Regions from separate parts of the Enhydrobacter sp. genome, predicted to be linked through region 1. Evidence: riboswitches for the same ligand, from Rfam matches in the RefSeq annotation. Region 1 holds a riboswitch; the other holds the start of a gene.

Evidence for each region. A riboswitch is a leader RNA that binds a small molecule or an ion and turns the genes downstream of it on or off. The one in region 1 is predicted to bind thiamine pyrophosphate.
Region 2: another riboswitch for thiamine pyrophosphate. It lies ahead of thiC (phosphomethylpyrimidine synthase ThiC); the one in region 1 lies ahead of OJF58_RS06815 (FAD-dependent oxidoreductase).

Annotation. Positions count from the first base shown of each region.
Region 1 is NZ_CP126889.1:1,322,011-1,333,204, forward strand. It holds gene OJF58_RS06765 (PhoH family protein) at 233-958, shown strand; gene uvrC (excinuclease ABC subunit UvrC) at 1,194-3,080, shown strand; gene pgsA (CDP-diacylglycerol--glycerol-3-phosphate 3-phosphatidyltransferase) at 3,145-3,714, shown strand; gene moaD (molybdopterin converting factor subunit 1) at 3,711-3,962, shown strand; gene OJF58_RS06785 (molybdenum cofactor biosynthesis protein MoaE) at 3,967-4,443, shown strand; gene OJF58_RS06790 (DUF2630 family protein) at 4,500-4,742, opposite strand; gene OJF58_RS06795 (HesA/MoeB/ThiF family protein) at 4,776-5,744, opposite strand; gene OJF58_RS06800 (thiamine phosphate synthase) at 5,741-6,349, opposite strand; gene OJF58_RS06805 (thiazole synthase) at 6,346-7,119, opposite strand; gene thiS (sulfur carrier protein ThiS) at 7,123-7,320, opposite strand; gene OJF58_RS06815 (FAD-dependent oxidoreductase) at 7,289-8,308, opposite strand; TPP riboswitch at 8,305-8,422, opposite strand; gene OJF58_RS06820 (branched-chain amino acid aminotransferase) at 8,464-9,396, opposite strand; gene OJF58_RS06825 (MarR family transcriptional regulator) at 9,712-10,140, shown strand; gene OJF58_RS06830 (response regulator) at 10,146-10,835, shown strand; gene OJF58_RS06835 (ATP-binding protein) at 10,846-11,194, shown strand, end outside.
Region 2 is NZ_CP126889.1:1,799,885-1,811,078, reverse strand. It holds gene acnA (aconitate hydratase AcnA) at 1-1,755, opposite strand, end outside; gene OJF58_RS09105 (hypothetical protein) at 1,866-2,843, shown strand; gene OJF58_RS09100 (alpha/beta hydrolase) at 2,844-3,641, opposite strand; gene OJF58_RS09095 (response regulator transcription factor) at 3,765-4,442, shown strand; gene OJF58_RS09090 (ATP-binding protein) at 4,452-5,801, shown strand; gene OJF58_RS09085 (carboxymuconolactone decarboxylase family protein) at 5,806-6,276, opposite strand; TPP riboswitch at 6,397-6,528, shown strand; gene thiC (phosphomethylpyrimidine synthase ThiC) at 6,579-8,390, shown strand; gene OJF58_RS09075 (MdtA/MuxA family multidrug efflux RND transporter periplasmic adaptor subunit) at 8,522-9,745, shown strand; gene OJF58_RS09070 (multidrug efflux RND transporter permease subunit) at 9,758-11,194, shown strand, end outside.

The DNA of each region.
Region 1 (11,194 bases):
GCCCGCTCGCGGGGATCGGCGTAGGCTTCGGTCGGTAAGTGAAGGAGGTGCCTATCCGTTCGAGGACCAAGCGCCCCGACGGAACCAAGACCATCGGTGGAATGACCGCCGTGTGCGTTGTGCGCCGCACCTTCCGACTTGCCGCCGATCGCCCCCCGCCTCCGCTTGCGGAGGCGTTCTTGCTTTCGGGTGCCCGGCCTCACTCACCCGCTTCTGACCCCGGAGTATGAATATGGCAAAACGCGCCGCCCGCCGCGCCAAGCTTCATGCCATCGATAACAACCGGATTCACAATCTCGTCTTCGACCATACGCCGGCCAATGATCGGGATCAGAGCTACGTCCGAAAAATCAGGCCACGCAGCGACAATCAGCGGGTTCTGATGGAGGCAATCGAAACCAAGCCTTTGACGATCGCCGTCGGGCCGGCGGGAACCGGCAAGACCTACCTTGCCATCGCCGCCGCCGTGGAGGCACTCGAGGCGGGAACCGTTTCGCGCATCGTCCTTTCCCGCCCGGCGGTCGAAGCCGGGGAAACGCTCGGTTTCCTGCCCGGCGACATGCGCGAGAAGCTCGACCCCTACCTCCGTCCCCTGTGGGATGCCCTGAACGACCGCCTGGGGGCAAAACGCCTGCGCCAGAACCTGGACGACGGCACCATCGAGATCGCCCCGGTCGCCTTCATGCGTGGCCGGACGCTGAACAACAGCTTTGTGCTGATCGACGAGGCGCAAAATTGCACCTATGGCCAGATCAAGATGCTGCTGACGCGACTTGGCTGGCACTCGACGATGGTGATGACGGGCGATCCCGATCAGACGGATCTGCTGCCGGAACTCTCGGGCCTGGGGGCCATCGCCCAGCGCCTCGAGGGGCTTCCGGACGTGGCGGTCGTCCGGTTGGCGGACAAGGATGTGGTTCGCCACCCCCTGGTCGGCAGAATGCTAGCCGTGCTTTGAAACGCCGGAAGTTATCCACATATGGGAATGTAACAAACGATTGGGGAAAAACAGGAACGCAGGCTGCCGCGATCATTCTCGGTGGACAGCACCTATGCCCAATAGCCATTTCATATCAATAAATTAGCTTCGGGGTGGCAGGCCGTTGCCACCCTGACTACATTGAGTCAATACGGTGACGCCGATGTAACGTCGCCTATGCGATCGGCTTTTTCACAGACTTCCCCACACCGTCGTGAGCAACGAGACCGACATCGAACAGCCGCCGAGCGAAGGATCGCTCGCCGACGGCATGCGGATCATCGCCGACCTTGTCCGTACTCTGCCACGCAAGCCGGGAGTCTATCGGATGATCGCCAGCGATGGCGAGGTCCTCTATGTGGGCAAGGCGAGGTCGCTGCGCAGCCGCGTGGCCGCCTATACACAGCCGACGCGGCTGGCCACCCGCCTGATGCGCATGGTGTCGGCGACACGGACCATGGAGTTCGCGGTCACCGACAGCGAGGCCGAGGCGCTGCTCCTCGAGAACAATCTCATCAAGCGCTTCCGGCCGCGCTTCAACGTGCTGCTGCGCGACGACAAGTCCTTCCCCTACATCGTCATCCGCCGCGACACCGAATGGCCGCAGCTTGCGAAGCATCGCGGCACGCGCGAGCCGGACAACGAATATTTCGGTCCCTTCGCCTCGGCGACCGCGGTCAACCGCACCCTCTATGCGCTGCAGCGCGCCTTCCCCCTGCGGTCCTGCTCCGACGGCGTCTTCTCGACCCGCACCCGACCCTGCCTGCAGTACCAGATCAAGCGCTGCACCGCGCCCTGCGTCGGCCGTATCGACAAGCCCGAGTACGACAGGATCGTCGACGAGGTGCGCGACTTCCTGGGCGGTCGCAACCGCGAGGTCCAGCAGGCGCTGTCGCAGCGGATGGAACGGGCCTCGGCCGAGCTCGAATTCGAGCAGGCCGCCGTCCTGCGCGACCGCATCAAGGCGCTGGCCCACATCCAGTCGCACCAGTCGATCAGCCTGCATTCGATCGACGAGGCCGATATTTTCGCCGCCCACGCCGAGGGCGGGCAGGTCTGTGTGCAGGTCTTCTTCCTGCGCGCCGGCCAGAATCTCGGCAACCGGGCCTACTTCCCGAGCCACGGCAAGGAGCTCGACGAGTCGCAGGTGCTGTCGGCCTTCATCGGGCAGTTCTACGAGTCGCGGCCCGCGCCCAGGCTCGTGCTCACGAGCCACGAAGTGGCCGAGGCCGAGCTTCTGGAAAGCGCGCTCGCGCTCTCGGCGGGCCACAAGGTCGAGATCCGCAATCCCCGGCGCGGCGACCAGAAGGATGCCCTCGATCAGGCTGTCACCAATGCGCGAGAGGCGCTGGCGCGCCGCATGGCCGAGCGCGGCACGCAGCGCCAGCTGCTGGAGGGGGTGGCGCGGGTGTTCGGCCTCGACGCGCCGCCCGAGCGCATCGAGGTGTACGACAACAGCCATATACAAGGCGCCGCCGCGATCGGCGCCATGATCGTGGCCGGCCCCGACGGCTTCATCAAAAATGCGTACCGCAAGTTCAACATCCGGACGGAAGGGGCGGCCGGCGACGACTTCGCGATGATGCGCGAGGTGATGAGCCGGCGGTTCGGCCGCGCACTCAGGGAGAATCCCGAACGCGACGAGGAGCATTGGCCGGATCTCGTGCTGATCGACGGCGGCCAGGGTCAGGTCGAGGCGGTCCGTCAGGTGCTGACCGAGCTCGGGCTCGAGGACATCGCCACCGTCGGCATCGCCAAGGGGCCGGATCGAGATGCCGGACGCGAGCGCTTCTTCGTGCCGGGTCGCCCGCCCTTCTCCCTGGAGCCACGCGATCCCGTGCTCTATTTCCTGCAACGCCTGCGCGACGAGGCGCATCGCTTCGCGATCGGCACGCACCGCACGCGGCGGACCGCCGGCATCATGCGCTCGGCCCTCGACGAGGTGCCGGGTATCGGTGCCGGCCGCAAGCGTGCCCTGCTGCACCATTTCGGCAGCGCCCGCGCCGTGGCCGTGGCGACGCTCGAGGACATCAAGGCCGTTCCCGGCATTTCCGATGCCCTCGCCCGCAAGATCCACGACCATTTCCGAGGCGCAGGATGAACCCTTTCTTCTCGCCCCGGGATGACAGGCGGCGGCCGATGGGCTTTATGTTCTTGTGACCATCATGCTCAACACCGCGAACATCCTCACCCTGTCGCGTATCCTCGCGATCCCGCTGGTCGTCGCCTGCCAATGGCTCGACCGGCCGTGGTCGCCCTGGGTGGCGGTGTTCCTGTTTGCCGCCGCGGCGATCACCGACTGGTTCGACGGCTATTTCGCCCGCCGCTATCACCAGATCTCGCGGCTCGGCCGATTTCTCGACCCGATCGCCGACAAGCTGCTGGTGGCTGCCGTTCTCGTCATGCTGGTCCAGGACGGCCCGCTGGGCGGCGTTCACGTGTTCGCCGCTCTGATCATCCTGGCGCGCGAGATCCTCGTCTCCGGCCTGCGCGAGTTCCTGGCCGAGCTGCATGTCGGCTTGCCGGTGAGCCAGCTCGCCAAATGGAAGACGGCCGTTCAGATGACGGCCATCGCCTTCCTGCTCGTGGGGAATGCCGCGGCAAGCTGGGTCACGACCATTGGTCTCTGCCTGATCTGGATCGCTGCCGGCCTGACCCTGGTGACGGGCTACGACTATCTGCGGACCGGACTACGCCACATGGCGGAGGACGCACCGCCGGGCAGCGCCGAATGAAAGTGAGATATTTCGCCTGGATGAAGCGCACGGTCGGCGTCGCCGAGGAGCAGGTCGAGCCGCCGGCCGAGGTGCGCACCGTAGGGGACCTCGTCGCCTGGCTGCGCACGCGCAGCGACGGACATGCCGAGGCACTGGCCGAAGGTGCGGCCTTCGGCGCGGCGGTCGACAAAAGGACCGCGCCGTTCGACGCGCCGCTTGCCGGCGCCACGGAGGTCGCGTTCTTCCCTCCGTTCACGGGAGGATAGGCTCATGGCCGTACGGGTCCAGGAAGCCGACTTCGATGTTGGCGCCGAGATCGAGGCGCTGACCGGGAGCAACAGGCGCATCGGCGGGCTCGCCCTGTTCGTCGGCCTGGTCCGCGACAAGCATGTCCGCGAAGGCCTGCATCGCGAGCCTATCGAGGCGCTCACGCTGGAACACTATCCCGGCATGACCGAGAAGGCGCTGGAGGAGATCGAGGCAGAAGCCCATCGCCGCTGGCCCCTCGAAGCCACGCTGATTGTCCACCGCCACGGGCGACTCGCCGCGGGCGACCGCATCGTCCTCGTCATTGTCGGCTCGCCCCATCGCGAGGCAGCGTTCGAGGCCTGCGAATTCCTGGTCGACTGGCTCAAGACCAAGGCGCCGTTCTGGAAGCTGGAGGAAACGCCGGCCGGCGAGAAATGGGTGGACGCACAGGAGGGCGACGACAAGGCCGCCGCCCGATGGGAGAAGAAGGCCTCCTGAACGCCGCGACCGCCGGGCTCGGTCCGGCATGCATGGCCAGGCCGGAGCTACGCCGGCTATCCTTGGTAGTTCTCCACCGTCTTGGCCGACCGCACTTGCGCGTCGTCCGGATTGCGGCCGAACTCGCGCAAGGCGCGCCTCTGGCGCAGAAGATCCCAGCATCGGTCGAGCTCGACATTGATCGAGCCAAGCCGTTCCTTTTCCTCGTCCGAGATCGTGCCCTTGCCGTAGAGCCGCTTCTCTTCCTCAACCAGGTGCTCGATATGCTTGAGCACGGTCTGATCGGTGACATGCGTCATGACAGCTCTCCGTCGATCAAGTGCCCCCGTCGATCACCCCAAGGCCACCAGGGCGAGATTGGCAAGGCCCCGGCCGCGCAGCCGGTCGGCCGCCATGAGGGACCGCTGCCCGCTGCGGCAACAGAGGACAATGCGTTGCGAGGGCGGAGGTTGCGTGACGATTTCCTCCACATGGTCGACATCGAGCCGTCTTGCGCCGGCGAACGGCGAGACGGGCGCCTCGTCTAAGCCACGCAGGTCGACGACGAGATCGTCCGGACCGACAGCGGAAGGCGCGATGAAGGGCACGGCCGCCTCCGGCTCCGGACTGCCTTCGAAGCCGAAGCCGCCGAAGGCGAGCTTCTTTGCATCGAAGGTCACGACGCGACCGAGCACCGTGGGCTCGAGCTTCAACAGGAGATGCAGCGCCAGATGCGCCTGCAGGGCGCCCAGCACCGCCACGGCCGTACCGAGCACGCCGACCGTCGCGCACGTTCCGCCGTCGATGGACACGTCGGGAAACACGGCGCGATAGCTCGGTCCGCCCCCGCAGAAGGCGCCGGCATAGCCTGTAAGGCCGATCGCCGACGCGCTCACGAGCGGCTTGGCCGCCGCGGCGCAGGCATCGCTCAGGATGTAGGTCACCGCGAAGCTGTCGGCGGCGTCGACGATCACGGCCGCCCGCGCGACCAGTTCCGAAGCGTTCTGCGGCGTGAGACGTTCGACGATCGTCTCGACGGCAAGATCCGGGTTGAACCGGCGCAGGATCGCACCGGCCGCTTCGGCCTTCGCCTTGCCGATGTCAGCCATGCCGTAGAGCGGCTGGCGATGGAGGTTGCTCTCCTCGACCGTGTCGTGGTCGACGATCAGCAGCGTACCGACGCCCGCGCCGGCGAGATATTGCAGCACCGGGCAACCGAGGCCGCCGGCGCCCACGACCAGCACCGAGGCGGCCGCAAGCCGAGCCTGGCCTGCGCTACCGACCTCGTCGAGAACCGTTTGCCGTGCGTACCGGTCCGTCATGCCGGCACGCGCGTGGCGGCGAGCCACGCCTTGGTCTGGCCCATCGGATCGGCATGGTTGACGATGTCGCCCACCACCGCAGCCGAGTCGGCGCCGGCCGCGAGGCAAAGCTTGGCGCGCTCGACCGTCAGGCCGCCGATCGCCACCAGGGGCTTGTTGCCGATCAGCTTCTTCCATTCGCCGATTCGTTCCAGCCCTTGCGGCGCCCACGGCATCTTCTTGAGCAGCGTCGGATAGATCGGGCCGAGCGCCACATAGTCGGGATTGGCCGCGAGCCCCTTCTCCAGCTCGGCGTGATCGTGCGTGCTCACGCCCAGCAGAAGGCCGGCGCGACGGATCGCCTTCACGTCAGCGCCCACCAGATCCTCCTGGCCGAGATGAACCCAGGTGCATTTCTCGTCGATGGCGATCTGCCAATAGTCGTTGACGATGAGGTCGGCGCCATGCGTGGCGCACACTGCCCTGGCCACCCGCACTTGGCGACGCAATTCTTCATCGGGCTGGTCCTTGATGCGGAGCTGGATGAAGCGGGCACCCGCCGGCACCAGCCGCGCTACCCAATCGGCATCGGGAACGACGGGATAGAAGCGGTCGATCATGGTCAATCTCCCAGCGCCGCCCGACCGATGGTGGGCGTCGACGGGACAGCCATGTCGCGCGGCTCCATCGGCTGGGCCCTGAACGCCGTATGGCCGGCCTCGATGGCAAGCGCAAAGGCCCTGGCCATCGCCACGGGATCGCCGGCCTCGGCCACGGCAGTGTTGAGCAGCACGGCGTCGTAGCCGAGCTCCATGGCCGCCGCCGCATGGGACGGCACGCCGAGCCCCGCATCGACCACGAGCGGCACGTCGGGGAAGTGGGCGCGCAAGGCTTTCAGGCCATAGACGTTGTTGAGGCCTCGCGCCGAACCGATCGGCGCGCCCCACGGCATCAGCACGCGGCAGCCCGCTTCGACGAGGCGGTCGGCCACCGCGAGATCCTCGGTCGTATAGGGAAAGACCTCGAAGCCTTCCTCGCCCAGCACGCGCGCCGCCTCGACCAAGCCGAAGACATCGGGCTGCAGCGTGTCCTCGTCGCGGATCACCTCGAGCTTGACCCACGACGTCTCGAAGAGCTCGCGCGCCATGTGCGCGGTCGTGACGGCCTCCTTCACCGTGTGGCAGCCCGCGGTATTGGGCAGCACCCGCACGCCGAGCGAGCGCACCAGCGACCAGAAGCTCTGCCCGGCTCGCTCGGGTCCCGCTTCGCGACGCAGGGAAACGGTCACCACCTCCGCCCTCGACGCCCGGATCGCCTCTGCCAGGATCTTGGGCGAAGGGTAGCGCGCCGTGCCGAGCAGCAGCCGCGATTTCAGTTCGACGCCGTAGAAGGCCATCGGTCAGCCCCCCTGCATGGGCGCCACGACCTCGATCTTGTCGCCGTCGACAAGCCTGGTCGTGGGCCGCAGGCTGGCGGAAACGAAGCGGCCGTTCACCGCCGTCGCGATCTTCCGCCCGCCGTAACCCAGGATATCCAGCGCGCCCGCAAGCGTGCCGGGCTCAACCTCATGCTGGTCGCCGTTCACGTAGATCCGCATCGATGGTCTCCAGGGAAGGAAGCAACTCGGCCGTCCGCTCGGCCACCTCGCGCGCCAACGCGGGCGCCAGCAGGAAGCCATGACGATAAAGGCCATTGGCATAGAGGATCCGGTCTTTCTGCCGCACCGCCGGCAAGTTGTCCGGAAAGGCCGGCCGTACATCGGCGTTGATCTCGAGGATCTCCGCCTCGCCGAACGCCGGATGCAACGCATAGGCGGCGTTCAGGAGATCGACGGCGGAGCGCACCGTCGGGCCGCCGCGCGCCTCGCTTTCGATCATCGTGGCGCCCACCATGAATATGCCCGCGCCGCGCGGCACGACGTAGAGCGGGATGCGCGGATGCAGCATGCGCACCGGCCGAGAGAACTCGAGATCGCGCGACCGGATCACCAGCATTTCGCCGCGCACGCCGCGCAGATCCGAAAGCGCGTCGCCTGCCGCGAGCCCCCGGCAATCGACGATCAGGCCGTGCCGCGATCTTGCGGGCGAAAAGTCGACGCCGAAGCGGATCGGCACGCTGCGGGTGCGCAAGGCATCGGCAAGCGCCGCCAGCGCCCGACGGGGATCGAGATGCCCTTCATCGGGAAAGAACAGCGCGCGGCGGTAGCGGCCGGCGAGATCGGGTTCGAGCTCGGCAAGGCGCTCCCCGTCGACCCACTGGAAATTCCCGGTGCGCCCGGCGAAGCGCGAGAGCTCGCCCATGTCGCGGGCCTGCGCCACGACGAGGCTTCCCTGGCGGACCGTGCCGGCGAAGTGGCGCACCCACCAGTCGATCGACGGCGCTCCACGCAGGGCGACCGCCGGCTCCGTGGTGGCCCGCTCGCACCACGGCGCCAGCATGCCGCCCGCCATCCACGAGCAGCAGCCATCGCCCAGCGCGCGGCCGCGCTCGACCACCTCGACGGCATATCCACTTTCGGAGAGCTCGAGCGCGCAACAAAGTCCTGCGACGCCGGCACCTACGACAATGACGCTCGACTGGCTCAACCGCTGGCTCCCGTTCCTTCGCCGGCATGACCCGGATCAGGTTCAAAGGGTTCAGCCGTTCCGGCTGTCTCAGACCAGCCTCCTCGCGGAGACCGGACACCCCTCGGACATATGGTAAACAGACTGCGGCAAGGCCACCCTGTCAAGCCGTCGCGCTATGCCGCCTTCGCAGATGCCGGCTGCGCGAAATGCCCGGATTCGCCGAAGCCCTCGCAATCCGGCTGGCGCACCAGCTCGGCGTAGTCGGCCATCAAGGTCCCGCTCATGGGCCCGACCTGATAGCGATGTGTATCGATGGCGCCGACCGGCACGATCTCGGCCGCCGTTCCGCACAGGAAGATCTCGGCCGCGTCATCCAGTTCGCATGGCATCACCGCGCGCTCCTCGACCGTCCATCCACGCTTTCGCGCCATGCCGATCACAGCGCGCCGCGTGATGCCGTCGAGGAAGTTCTCCACCTTGGGGGTCACCAGCCTGCCGCCCATCGTCAGGAAGACATTGGCGCCTGTCGACTCGGCGAGCCGTCCCTGCCAGTCGAGCATCAGGGCGTCATCGAAGCCAGCGTTGAGGGCGCGGTCTTTCTCGATGCCGCAGATGATGTAGAGGCCGGCCGCCTTGGCGCCACCCGGCGCGACTTCCGGCGACGGTCGCCGATAGCCGGCCATGGTGACCTTGATGCCGCCCGGCTTCGGCTGCACCGAGAGGCGGCCCTCCTGCGCCCATGGCGCGATGGCGAGATGCACCGTCGTGCCGATTGCCGACACGCCCATCACTTCCGATCCTCGCCAGGCGATCGGCCGGACATAGCCGCTGGCGAGCGCGTTGGCCTTCACCACCGCCCGTGTGGCCTCGTCGATCTGCTCGCGCGTCCACGGCAGATCGTAGTCGAGGAGGCGGGCCGAGTTGATCAGCCGGGCGCTGTGGGCCGCGAGCCGGAACACTCGGCCCTCGTAGACCCGTTCCCCCTCGAACACGGCCGAGCCGTAGTGCAGCGCGTGGGTCAGTACATGCATGTTCGCCGAGCGCCAGGGAACCAGCTCCCCGTCGCACCAGATCCAGCCGTCGCGATCCGCCATTGTTAAGGACATTGCCATTTCTCCGATCAAATGATCCCGAAGCGGTCTTTCAGCCACCCTCGTACGCAATCTTTGACCCAAATATGTCAATACTGCTGACCTAGTCAAGACTGCTGTTTCCAGGCAGCGCCAAGTCCGCTAACGCTTCGGCCCTGACGATCGACGGATGGCCGTGAGTTCGGCGATCAGTGCGCGGTGTCAACGAGAGCTCTGACGCTCTATAGTGCCGCCGCCAACGCAGAAGACATGTCCGTGATGGTGGAAACGAGGCCTCCCGCTAACCCGCTGTTTCTGCGTGACGAAGAGCTGCGACAAGGCATCGAACTCATGTTCTACGCCTATCGCGACTTCACCTTCGAGATCGACCAGCATCTCAAGCGCTACCAGCTGGGCCGCGCGCACCATCGCGCGCTTTATTTCATCGGCCGCCATCCCGGCCAGACCGTGGGGCACCTGCTGTCGATCCTCAAGGTCACCAAGCAGTCGATCAGCCGCGTGCTGAAGGACCTGCTCGAGCAGCAATATGTCGAGCAGAAGAGCGGCCCGCGGGACCGGCGCGAGCGCAGGTTGTGGCTCACCGAAAAAGGCCAGGCACTCGAGCGCGAGCTGACCGAGCGGCAGAGCCAGCGCTTCGCGCGCGCCTATCGCGAGACCGGCGCCGAGGCCGTCGACGGCTTCCGCAAGGTGCTGCTCGGCCTTCTCGATCCCGTCGAGCGCATCGAGATCGACAAGCGCGTGCGAGCGGGCGGCCGCTGACCGGCATGGATGGCACAGCCGACAAGCCCCATATTCTGGTCGTCGATGACGATACGCGCCTGCGCGATCTCCTGAAGTCTTTTCTCTCGCGCAACGCCTTGCGCGTCACGGTGGCCGGCAGCACCGCCGAGGCCCGCGAACGGCTGGCTGTCCTCGATTTCGACTTGATCGTGCTCGATGTCATGATGCCGGGCGAGACGGGCCTCGACTTCGCGGCCGAGCTGCGGCGCACGGATACCGTGCCGATTCTGATGTTGACGGCAAGAGGCGAGCCGAGGGACCGCATCGCCGGCCTCGAGGCGGGCGTCGACGATTATCTCGGCAAGCCCTTCGAGCCGCGCGAGCTCCTCCTGCGGATCCAGAGCGTGCTGCGGCGCGGCCGGCCGACCGAGATCGCCGCCGGCAACGTGACCTTCGGGCCGATGCAGTTCAATCTGGAGCTGGGAGAACTCACGCAGAACGGCAGGCGTATGCCGCTGACCGAGGCCGAGACCGCTCTGCTGCGCGCGCTGAGCGCGCACATGGGCGAGGTTCTGAGCCGCGAAGCGCTGTGCCGAAGCGTCGGCGGCGGAATGAACGAACGCGCGATCGATGTCCAGGTGACGCGGCTGCGCCGCAAGATCGAGCCCGACCCCGGCTTTCCGCGCTACCTTCGCACCGTTCGCGGCCAGGGCTATCGCCTTGTCGATGCTTGAGTCGTTCCCGATGAGACGGATCAGCGATCTGTTCGAGACGATCGCGGTGTGGGCCGATCGCCACTCGCCCCAGACGTTGTTCGCACGCGCGCTGATCATCATCGTGGTGCCGATGCTGCTCCTGCAGGCACTCAGCGCCTGGTGGTTCTACAGCCAGCGCGGTGACAATGTGACGAATCGGCTGGCCTTCCTGCTGGTGCGCGATCTCAGGGCGCTGATCGCGCTGCACCACGACTTCCCCGACGAGGCGCACAGACGCTGGATCATCCACCATGCGCAGGTCGATCTCCTGATGGATGTGAGCTTCCGCCGGGGAATCATCGAGCAGTGGAAGCCGCCCGATCATTACGACATCGTGG
Region 2 (11,194 bases), 480 kb from region 1:
ATCCTTGAGGTAGACCGGCTTGCCGCCCTTGCCGATGCCGATCGGATCGCGGGTGATGTCGACCTTCATCGAGCCGGCCAGCGCATAGACCACGACCAGCATCGGCGAGGCGAGGTAGTTGGCGCGCGTCAGCGGATTGACGCGGCCCTCGAAGTTGCGGTTGCCGGACAGCACCGAGCACACCACGAGATCGCCGTCGGTCACCGCCTTGGTCACCGGATCGGGCAACGGGCCCGAGTTGCCGATGCATGAGGTGCAGCCATAGCCCACCAGATTGAAGCCGATCTTGTTCAGGTCCTTCTGCAGGCCGGACGCCTCGAAATACTCGGTCACCACCTGCGAGCCCGGCGCCAGCGACGTCTTCACCCATGGCTTGACCTTGAGACCGTGCTTCACGGCGTTGCGCGCCACCAGCCCCGCACCCAGCATGACATAGGGATTCGAGGTGTTGGTGCAGGAGGTGATGGCGGCCAGAACCACGTCGCCATGGCCGAGATCGTAGCCGGCGCCCTCGCATGCGATCCGCTTGCCGTCGTCGCGCCGATCGAATTCCTTCTCCATGTTGGCGACGAACTGCTGGCTCGCCTGGGAAAGCGGCACGCGGTCCTGCGGCCGCTTGGGGCCGGCCAGGCTCGGCTCGACGTCGCCGAGGTCGAGGGTGAGCGTATCGGTGAAGACCGGTTCGGGGGATTTGCGCGAACGCCACAGACCCTGCTTCCTGGCGTAGGCCTCGACCACCTTGGCCGCGGCGCCGCGGTTCGTGGTTTTCAGATACTCGATCGTGATCTCGTCGATCGGGAAGAAGCCGCAGGTCGCGCCGTATTCCGGCGCCATGTTGGCGATCGTCGCGCGGTTGGCGAGCGGCATCTCCTCGAGGCCATCGCCGTAGAACTCGACGAACTTGTTGACCACGCCCTTCTTGCGCAGCATCTGGGTGACGGTGAGCACGAGGTCGGTCGCGGTCGCACCTTCCCTGAGCTTGCCGGTGAGCTTGAAGCCCACGACCTCGGGAATGACCATCGGCAGCGGCTGGCCCAGCATGCCGGCCTCGGCCTCGATGCCGCCCACGCCCCAGCCCAGCACGGCGAGGCCGTTGATCATGGTGGTATGGCTGTCGGTGCCGACCAGCGTGTCGGGATAGAGCACCGTCTCCCGGCCATCCTTCTGCTGGAACACGACCTGGGCCAGGAACTCGAGGTTGACCTGATGGCAGATGCCGGTGCCCGGCGGCACCACGCGGAAATTGTCGAACGCCATCTGGCCCCAGCGCAGGAACTGGTAGCGCTCGAGGTTGCGCTCGTATTCGAGCTTCACGTTGGCCTTGAAGGCGGAGCTGTTGCCGAACTCGTCGACGATCACCGAGTGGTCGATGACCAGATCGACCGGGACCAGAGGGTTGATCTTCGTGGCGTCGCCGCCCAGCTTGCCCATGGCATCGCGCATGGCCGCGAGGTCGACCACCGCCGGTACGCCGGTGAAGTCCTGCATCAAGACGCGCGCCGGCCGGAAATTGATCTCCTTCTTCGACTTGCCGCCGGCCTGCAGCCAGTCGGCGAAAGCCGCGATGTCGTCCTTCCGGACGGTGGCCCCGTCCTCGTTGCGGACGAGGTTCTCCATCAGGATGCGCAGGGAGAAGGGCAGGCGGGAGAGATCGCCGACCTCCTTCTCGACCGCCTTCAGGCTGTAGTAGGTGTAGTTCCTGGCGCCGATCTTCAGCGATTTCCGGGCCTTGAAGCTGTCGAGACGGGCGGCCATGACGGTTCTCCTGCGATCGGTTCGGGCAAAATTCGGTCGCAAAATAGGGGCAGGGAAGGGCGCAGGCAATCGGCGGATGCGGGCCGACCGACAGTGTGCGAGATTGACCCATGGCCTGGAAAATACGCTGCATTTGGGGCGCTCTGATCGTCCTCGTGGCAGCCGCGGGCGATGGCGCCGCCCAGTACAACAGCAGTCGCGACTGGGATCCGCCGGTGCGCGATTTCGGCCATGCGTCCGATGCGCGCAACCCGCCGCTCGAGACGCTGAACCGCATCCTGTCCGCCAGCCAGCTTTCGCCGGTCGACCGGACCGTCTATCTCAGCATCCGCGCCTTCCAGTTGAGCAAGGCCGGCCGCGAGGCCGACAGCCAGAAGGACGTGGCCGAGATGGTCAAGCTCCTGCCGGCCGTCTGGCAGGTCGTGCTGTCCAGCACGCAGCCCGAGCTGGCCGGCGGTGGCGATCGCGCCGCCGCGCTCAGAACGCTCGAATACGGGCTGCAGCGCAAGCCCGGCGATCCCTGGCTGACGATCGCGCAGGCCCAGGTCAACATGCAGATCGCCGAGTTCAGGCGCGCCCTCGGCCTGCTCGATGCGGCTCTTGCGGCCTCCTCGAACGAGGCCGAACGGCGCGCCGCCTTCTATTATCGCGGCCATGCCAATTTCAATCTCGGCAACTTCGACCAGGCGGCCGACGACTTCAGCGGCGCGCTGGTCGGACGCCGCACGCTCGCCCGGCGCCTGCCGGCGCTGCTCTGGCGCTATGCCGCGCAGGTCCATACCCGCCAGGATTCGCGCGCCGTGCTGCGCGCCGAGCTCGGACGGGAAGATCTCTCCGAATGGCCGGGGCCGATCGTGAATTTTCTCTTCGGCCGGCTGAGCCCGATTCAGCTCGAGGTCGTGGCGGAGTCGGACGAGTCGGCCAAGCGCACCAACGGCCGATGCCCCGCGGCATTCTTCGTCGGCATGGAGGCGCTGCGCCGCGGCGAACGCCAGCGGGCGCGCGAGCAGTTCCAGCTCACCCAGGCGCGCTGCCCGACCGTCTCGGAGCTCAACTGGGCGGCGACCAGCGAACTCAAGCGCCTCTAGTCAGCCGACCAGCGCCAGCGGTGCGATGAAGCGGCTCATTTCGGCCAGCACATAGGCCGGCTGCTGCAGGTGCGGGCTGTGACCGCAGGCCGGCACCAGCCGCGTCTCGCAGTAGCCGCCGACCTTGCCCGCGATGATGCCGAGCTGCAGCTCGGTGCCGTACTCGTCGTCCTCGCCCTGGATCGCCTGCAGCGGCACCTGCACGCCGGGCAGCCGACCATTGGCATCCATCGGCTCGAAGCCGGGCGAGGCCCACGCGTCGGCCCAGAGATGGAAGGCGCGGTCGACGTTGTCGCCGTGATATTTCGCCAATCGCTGCCGCAGATCGCCCGAGGCGAAGGCCGCCTGCGCCTCCACGATCCGTTCGACGCAGATCGGCTCGTTGACGGCGTGGGCGGCGAGCGTGGCCACGGCGCGCAACGGCTCGGGATCGGCGGCGGCGTAGTTGAGCGCGATCGTGCCGCCGTCGCTGTGGCCGATCAGCACGCAGTCCTCGATCCCGGTCGCGGCCAGCAGCCTGGGCAGCACGATGTCCGCCTCGATCTCCATGTAGCGGACGCCCGGATCGGCCGGCCAGGGGCTCGACCGGCCGTAGGCGGTGCGGTCGTAGACAATGCCGGAGCACATCGTGGCGTCACAAAGCTTCTGCGGAAAGTCGCGCCACATCTCGATGCAGCCCAGCCCCTCGTGCAGGAAGACGAGCGTCGTGCGGTCGAGCCCGTCCGTTCGTCGCGGCGAGAGCCGGCGCAGACGCAGCGTCCGATCGCCGAGATCGATGAAGTCGTCCGAAGAGGGCATCGCCCCCTTTTCCCGGCGCCTCGCGCGCCGGTCAAGCATCCGTCCGATCGAGCCGGGCAGGTCTCGTCCGTGATTGCGTGCTAGAGTGCCGGCGGAGCCGCGGCAAAGCGGCTGCGCCGATCCATGAGAGTGCTTCTCGTCGAGGACAACCCGGAGCTGGTGCCGCTCCTGACCAAGGGGCTGTCGCAGGGCGGCCTGGCGGCGGATTCGGTCGGCACTGTCGCGGATGCGCGGCGTGCGCTCGGCGCGATGAATTTCGCCGCCGTCGTGCTGGACCTCGGTTTGCCGGACGAGGACGGCCTCGCCTTGCTGCGCGAGATGAGACGCGGCGGCGACGCGACGCCCGTGCTGGTGCTGACTGCCCGCGATGCCATCACCGATCGGGTCACCGGCTTGCGTGAAGGCGCCGACGACTATCTCGCCAAGCCGTTCGCGATGGAGGAGCTGGTGGCCCGCCTGCAGGCCCTGCTGCGTCGCCCGGGCAATCTGCTGGGACGCCTGCTCACCTTCGGCAATATCGCGCTCGACACGGAAGGGCGGCAGGTCCTCGTCGACGGCACGGTGCGCACTTTTCCGGCCCGCGAGACTGCGGTGCTCGAGATCCTTCTGCGCCGCGGCGGCAACGTGGCGCCCAAGCGGCTGTTCGAGGACCACCTGTTCGGCCTTTCTGGCGAGGTCGCATCGAACGCGGTCGAGGTCTACGTCCATCGCCTGCGCAAGCTGCTGGTCGACGCCGGGGCCACGGTGAAGATCCATACGGTCCGCGGCGTGGGCTATCTGATGGCCGAGGACAAATCCTAGGAAGGGGCGATGATCCGCTTCCGCTCGATCATCGCACGCATCGTCGTGCTGCATGTGCTGGCGCTTGCGGCAACATCGATCCTGATGCCGCTGGCGCTTCACTGGCTGCTGAACCAGGCAGCCAACGACCTGTTGCGGGATTCCTTGCGCGCCGAGGCGCAGACGATCTCGACCTTCCTGCGCCTGAATCCCGACGGCAAGCTCGTCCTCGATATTCCGGCCGAGGCGCGGCCGCTCTATTCGCCAAGCTATGGCCTTTACGCCTTCGCCATCCTCGACGCGCAGCGGCGCGTGCTGTTCTCATCGCGTGCCGACGGTAGGGCGCTGTTCGCGCCCGACGAGACGTCGGTCGGCCAGTGGTCCACCCGCGGCGGCGGCGCCTCGACCTTGTTCGGTGTGACGGTCGTGCGGCCGATCGGCGAGAGGCTGGTGTCGATCCAGGTCGGGCAGGACCTGGCGCATCGCGACGTCATTGTCGACGATGTCGTCAGGTCGTTCTATCCGCGCGTCGCCTGGATCACCTTTCCCATCCTCCTGGCCTTGCTGCTGATCGACATCCTGATCTTCCGCCGGGCGTTGAAGCCGGTCCGCGAAGCCTCGACGACAGCGGCGGCGATCGGGCCGCAGCGGACCGAGCTGCGCTTGCCCGAACAGACCATGCCGAGCGAGATCGCGCCGTTGGTCCGAGCGGTGAACCATGCCCTCGATCGTCTCGAAAGGGGCCTGCGCACGCAACGGGACTTCACCGCCGACATGGCGCACGAGCTGCGCACGCCGCTCGCCATCGTGCGTGCGCGCGTCGACTCGCTCGATCCAGGTCCGGTGCGAAACGCCTTGCGCACCGACCTCGTCGACATGACGCACACCGTCAACCAGGTCCTCGACATTGCCGAGCTGGAGACATTTGTCGTCGGAAAGGAGGCTGAAGCCGATCTCCATGCCGTCTGCGCCGACGCAGTGAGCTTCATGGCGCCGCTGGCTGTCGAAATGTCGAAGACAATAGCGTTGACCGGCGAGTCCGGCCCGGTCTGGGTGCACGGCCAGGCCGAGGCGCTGTTTCGCGCCGTCCGTAACCTGATCGAGAATGCCATCCGGCATACCCCGTCAGGCGTGTCGATCGAGGTGGAGATCGGCAAGGACGGAACCGTGCGCGTGCTCGACGACGGACCGGGAATCGCCGAGGCCGACCGCGAATCGATCTTCCGCCGCTTCTGGCGTCGCGATCGCGCCAGGGCCGAGAGTCGCGGCCTGGGCCTTGCCATCGTGGCACGCGTGGCCGAAGCACACGGCGGGAGCGTGACGGTGGCGAACCGGCCGGAAGGGGGAGCCGTCTTCACCCTGACGTTGCGGCCCGTCTGACCTTTCAGGCTGCGGCCTGTTTTGCGATCGGCGGGATGAAGCGAAAGGCCGCGCCGAGCCGATTCCAGGCGTTGATGTTGGCGATGGCGACGCTCAGCCACATGAGCTCGTCCTCGCCGAAATGCTCGCGCGCCGCCGCGTAGGCGGCGTCGGAGACCGAATGGCCGGCAAGCCTGGCCAGTCGCTCGGCCCAGGCGAGCGCCGCGCATTCTCGGGCCGTGAAGATGCCCGCCTCCTCCCAGGTGGCCACCAGGTCGAGCTTTTCCTGCGGCACCCCGATCCGCCGCGCGGCGGTCAGGTGAATTTGCAGGCAGAAGGCGCAATTGTTGATCTGCGATACGCGCAGCTTCACCAGCTCCACGAGCTGCTTGTCGAGGTCGGTCTGCTCGACGGCTTTTCCCATGGCCAGCAGAGCCGCCTGCGCGGCGGGGGCGGTCTTCGTGAACTCCTGGTAGCTAATGCGGCGGGCGGACATCGCAATGCTCCTCGCTGATATTCGAGTTCTGATATTATGGTTGACGGAGCGGATGACAAGAGGTGATTCGGGTGGCGGCCGGGACCGGGTTTTTTCCCGCGGCGGTTCGGGCTAGGATGCAGCCCGTCCAAGGGGGGCCCCGACAAGGGGCTGAGATACCGATCGCCGCGGTCCATCAGCCGTGGTTAGCGCGGTGACCCTTTGAACCTGATCCGGGTCATGCCGGCGAAGGGACAGGATGCCTTCCTTTGCACGACACACCGGATCTCCTTCTGTCCTTTTGTCATGGGAGATCCCTCGTCATGGACACCATCATCGCCACACCGAAGGTGACGACCGGGCCGCTGCCGGCCTCGCAGAAGATTTACGTCACGCCGGAGGAGGCGCCCGATCTCAGCGTGCCCCTGCGCGAGATCACGCTCAGCGAGCCGAGCGAGCCCAGGGTCCGGGTCTATGACACGACCGGCCCCTACACCGACCCCGCCATCGCGATCGACGTGACGAAGGGGCTCGCCCGCACGCGCCGCGGCTGGGTGCAGGCGCGCGGCGGCGTCGAGGAATATGAGGGACGTCCGATCCAGCCGATCGACAACGGCAACGTAAAGGCCTCGGCGCTGCAGCCCTTCCCCGACACCCCGCGCCCGCTGCGCGGCCTCGACGGCAAGCCGATCACTCAGCTCGAATGGGCGCGCCGGGGCGTCATCACCAGGGAGATGATCTACGTCGCCGCACGCGAGAATCTCGGCCGCAAACGCGCGCACGAGCTCGCCGGCGAACGGCTGGCCGACGGCGAGAGCTTCGGCGCGGCGCTACCCGAGTTCATCACACCCGAATTCGTGCGTGCGGAGGTGGCGGCCGGCCGCGCCATCATTCCGGCCAACATCAACCACGCCGAGCTCGAGCCGATGATCATCGGCCGCAATTTCCTCGTGAAGATCAACGCCAACATCGGCAACTCGGCCGTCACCTCCTCGATGGAGGAGGAGGTCGAGAAGATGGTGTGGGCGATCCGCTGGGGCGCCGACACGGTGATGGATCTCTCCACTGGCCGCAACATTCACGACACGCGCGAATGGATCGTGCGCAACGCGCCGGTGCCGATCGGCACGGTGCCGATCTACCAGGCGCTCGAGAAGGTGGGCGGCGATCCGACCAGGCTTTCGTGGGAAGTTTTCCGCGACACGCTGATCGAGCAGTGCGAGCAGGGCGTGGACTATTTCACCATCCATGCCGGCGTGCGTCTCGCCCATGTGCCGCTGACGGCCAGCCGTGTCACCGGCATCGTGAGCCGCGGCGGCTCGATGATGGCGCAGTGGTGCCTGACGGAGCATCGCGAGAGCTTCCTCTACGAGCACTTCGGCGACATTTGCGACATCATGCGCAAGTACGACGTGTCGTTCTCGCTGGGCGACGGGCTGCGTCCGGGCTCGAACGCCGACGCCAACGACGCCGCGCAGTTCGCCGAGCTCGAGACCCTGGGCGAGCTCACCAAGGTCGCCTGGGACAAGGGCTGCCAGGTCATGATCGAAGGGCCGGGCCACGTCCCCATGCACAAGATCAAGGTCAACATGGAGAAGCAGCTCAAGGAGTGCGGCGAGGCGCCGTTCTACACCCTGGGGCCGCTCGTCACCGACATCGCGCCCGGCTACGACCACATCACCTCGGGCATCGGCGCCGCCATGATCGGCTGGTACGGCACGGCAATGCTCTGCTACGTCACGCCCAAGGAGCATCTCGGCCTGCCCGACCGCGACGACGTGAAGGTGGGGGTCATCACCTACAAGATCGCCGCCCACGCCGCCGACCTCGCCAAGGGCCATCCGGCGGCGCGGCTGCGCGACGACGCGCTCAGCAAGGCGCGGTTCGAGTTCCGCTGGCGCGACCAGTTCAACCTCTCGCTCGATCCGGCGACGGCCGAGAAGTTCCACGACGAGACGATGCCCAAGGAAGCGCACAAGACCGCGCACTTCTGCTCGATGTGCGGGCCGAAGTTCTGCTCCATGCGCATTACCCAGGACATCCGCGACTATGCCCAGAAGGGCATGAAGGAGATGAGCGAGAAGTTCAAAGCCGGCGGCAACGCGCTCTACGTGCCCGACAAGGCCGCCGACTGATCAGGTTCCGGCCGGTCCCGGACAAGCCAGCCGGACCGGCCGGTCGCCTTGCGCCCCCCTCGCGGCTGGGGGAGACTCCGAGCAGTCCCTGCGTATAGCGGAAAGGACCTGCTTTTGGGGCTCATCGGGCGATGAATCGACGGCGCACCCTGCTAGGGATCGGCGTGGGGCTCGCGGTCGTCGTCGGCGCCGCGTGGTATTTCAGCCATTCGGGCTCCGCGCCCCCGAACCGGGGCAACCGCACCGCCGCGAGCCAGGCCGTCACCGTGGGCCTGGCGACGGTCGTGAAGGGCGACATTCCGATCGTCGACAGCGCGCTGGGGACGGTCACGCCGCTTGCGACCGTCACCGTGAAGACGCAGATCACGGGCCAGCTCGTCCAGGTCGCCTTCACCGAGGGCCAGGCGGTCAAGAAGGGCGACCTGCTGGCGGTCGTCGATCCCCGGCCCTACGAGGTCGCCCTCCAGCAGGCCATCGGCACGCTGGAGAAGGACCAGGCGCTCCTCAAGAACGCGCAGCTCGACCTCGAGCGCTACCGCAAGCTGGTGGCGCAGGATTCGGTCGCCCGGCAGACCTACGACACCCAGGCCGCCCTGGTGCGGCAGTACGAAGCCACGCTGGTGACGGACCGGGCGGCCGTGGACTCGGCCAAGCTCAACCTCGTCTACACGCGGATCGTGGCGCCGACCGACGGCAGGATCGGGCTGCGCCTGGTCGATCCTGGCAACTATGTCTCGATGGGCGACGCCACCGGCATCTGCGTCATCACCCAGATGCAACCCATGTCGGTGCTGTTCCCCATTCCCGAGGATGCGCTGCCTGCGGTGCGCAAGCGCCTGCGCGAAGGCGCCACGCTGCAGGTGACGGCGCTCGATCGCGCGCAGAAGGTCGAGCTGGGCGTGGGAAAGCTCGCCACCACCGACAATCAGATCGATACGACCACCGGCACGGTGAAGCTCCGGGCGATGTTCGACAACAAGGACGAAGCGCTCTTTCCCAACCAGTTCGTCAATATCCGGCTTCTGGTGGACACGGTGCGGGACGCGCTGGTGGTGCCGGTGGCGGCGATCCAGAGGGGACAACCGGGCACGTTTGTCTATCGCGTCAAGGCCGACGACACGGTCGAGATCGCGGTCGTCGAGACGGGCGTCAGCGACGGCGAGAAGATCGCCATAGCGAAAGGGCTGGCGCTCAACGACCGGGTGGTGGTCGACGGCACCGACCGTCTGCGCGCGGGCTCCAAGATCCGCGTTCCGGCGCGACCGGTCGCCGCCGCGCCGGGCGATAGCCGTGAGGACGCCCAGGCCCGCCCGGCCAGGGGCGGCGCCGGACGTCCGGCGCAATCGAACCAGTAACGCCGTCGCGACATGAATCCGTCGCGCATCTTCGTCGAGCGGCCGGTCGGCACGTCCCTCCTGATGGTGGCGATCATGCTGGCCGGCCTGATCGCCTACCGGTTCCTGCCGCTCGCCGCGCTGCCGCAGGTCGACTATCCGACCATCCGCGTGCTGACGCTCTATCCCGGCGCCGGCCCCGAGGTGATGACGTCCTCCGTCACCGCGCCGCTGGAGCGCCAGTTCGGGCAGATGCCGGGCCTGAACCAGATGACCTCGACCAGCTCGGCCGGCGCGTCCTCGATCACGCTGCAGTTCAGCCTGTCGCTCGGCATCGACATCGCCGAGCAGCAGGTGCAGGCGGCCATCAATGCCGCCGGCAACCTGCTGCCGGCGGACCTTCCGGCGCCGCCCATCTACGCCAAGGTCAATCCGGCGGACGCGCCCATCCTGACGCTCGCGGTGACGTCGAAGACCGAGCCGCTCACCAAGGTCTACGACCTGATCGATGTGCGGCTCGGCCAGAAGATCTCGCAGGTCGCCGGTGTCGGCCTGGTCACGCTCGAGGGCGGGCAGAAGCCGGGCTACCGCATCCGCGCCAATCCGACGGCGCTCGCCGCCTACGGCCTCAATGTCGACGACCTGCGCACCACCATCACCAACGCCAACGTCAACACGCCCAAGGGCAATTTCGACGGGCCGACGCGCAGCTACTCGATCAACGCCAACGACCAGATCACCGATCCCGAGCGCTTCAACGACGTGATCGTGGCCTACCGCAACGGCGCGCCGGTCAGGCTCTCCGACGTGGCGACGGTCGACGACGGCCAGGAGAACAACCGGTTGATCGCCTGGATGAACACCGACCAGGCGGTGATCGTGAACGTGCAGCGCCAGCCCGGCGCCAACGTCATCGCCGTGGTCGACAGCATCAAGGCGCTGCTGCCGCAGCTTCGCGACACGCTGCCGCCGTCGATCGACGTGTCGGTGCTGACCGACCGCACCGTCACCATCCGCGCCTCGGTGCGCGACGTGCAGATCGAGCTCTCCTTCGCGGTGCTGCTGGTCGTCGCGGTCATCTTCCTGTTCCTGGGCGACTGGCGCGCCACCATCATCCCCAGCCTGTCGGTGCCGCTGTCGCTCGTCGGCACACTGGCGGTGATGTATCTCGCCGGGTTCTCGCTCAACAACCTGTCGATCATGGCGCTCACCATCGCGACCGGCTTCGTGGTCGACGACGCGATCGTCATGATCGAGAACATCGCCCGCTACATCGAGGAGGGCGACGAGCCGTTCGAGGCGGCATTGAAGGGCTCGAGCCAGATCGCCTTCACGGTCGTGTCGCTCACCGTCTCGCTGATCGCCGTGCTGATCCCGCTGCTGTTCATGGGCGACGTGGTGGGGCGGCTGTTCAGCGAGTTCGCGATCACGCTGGCCGTCACCATCCTGATCTCGGCCGTGGTATCGCTG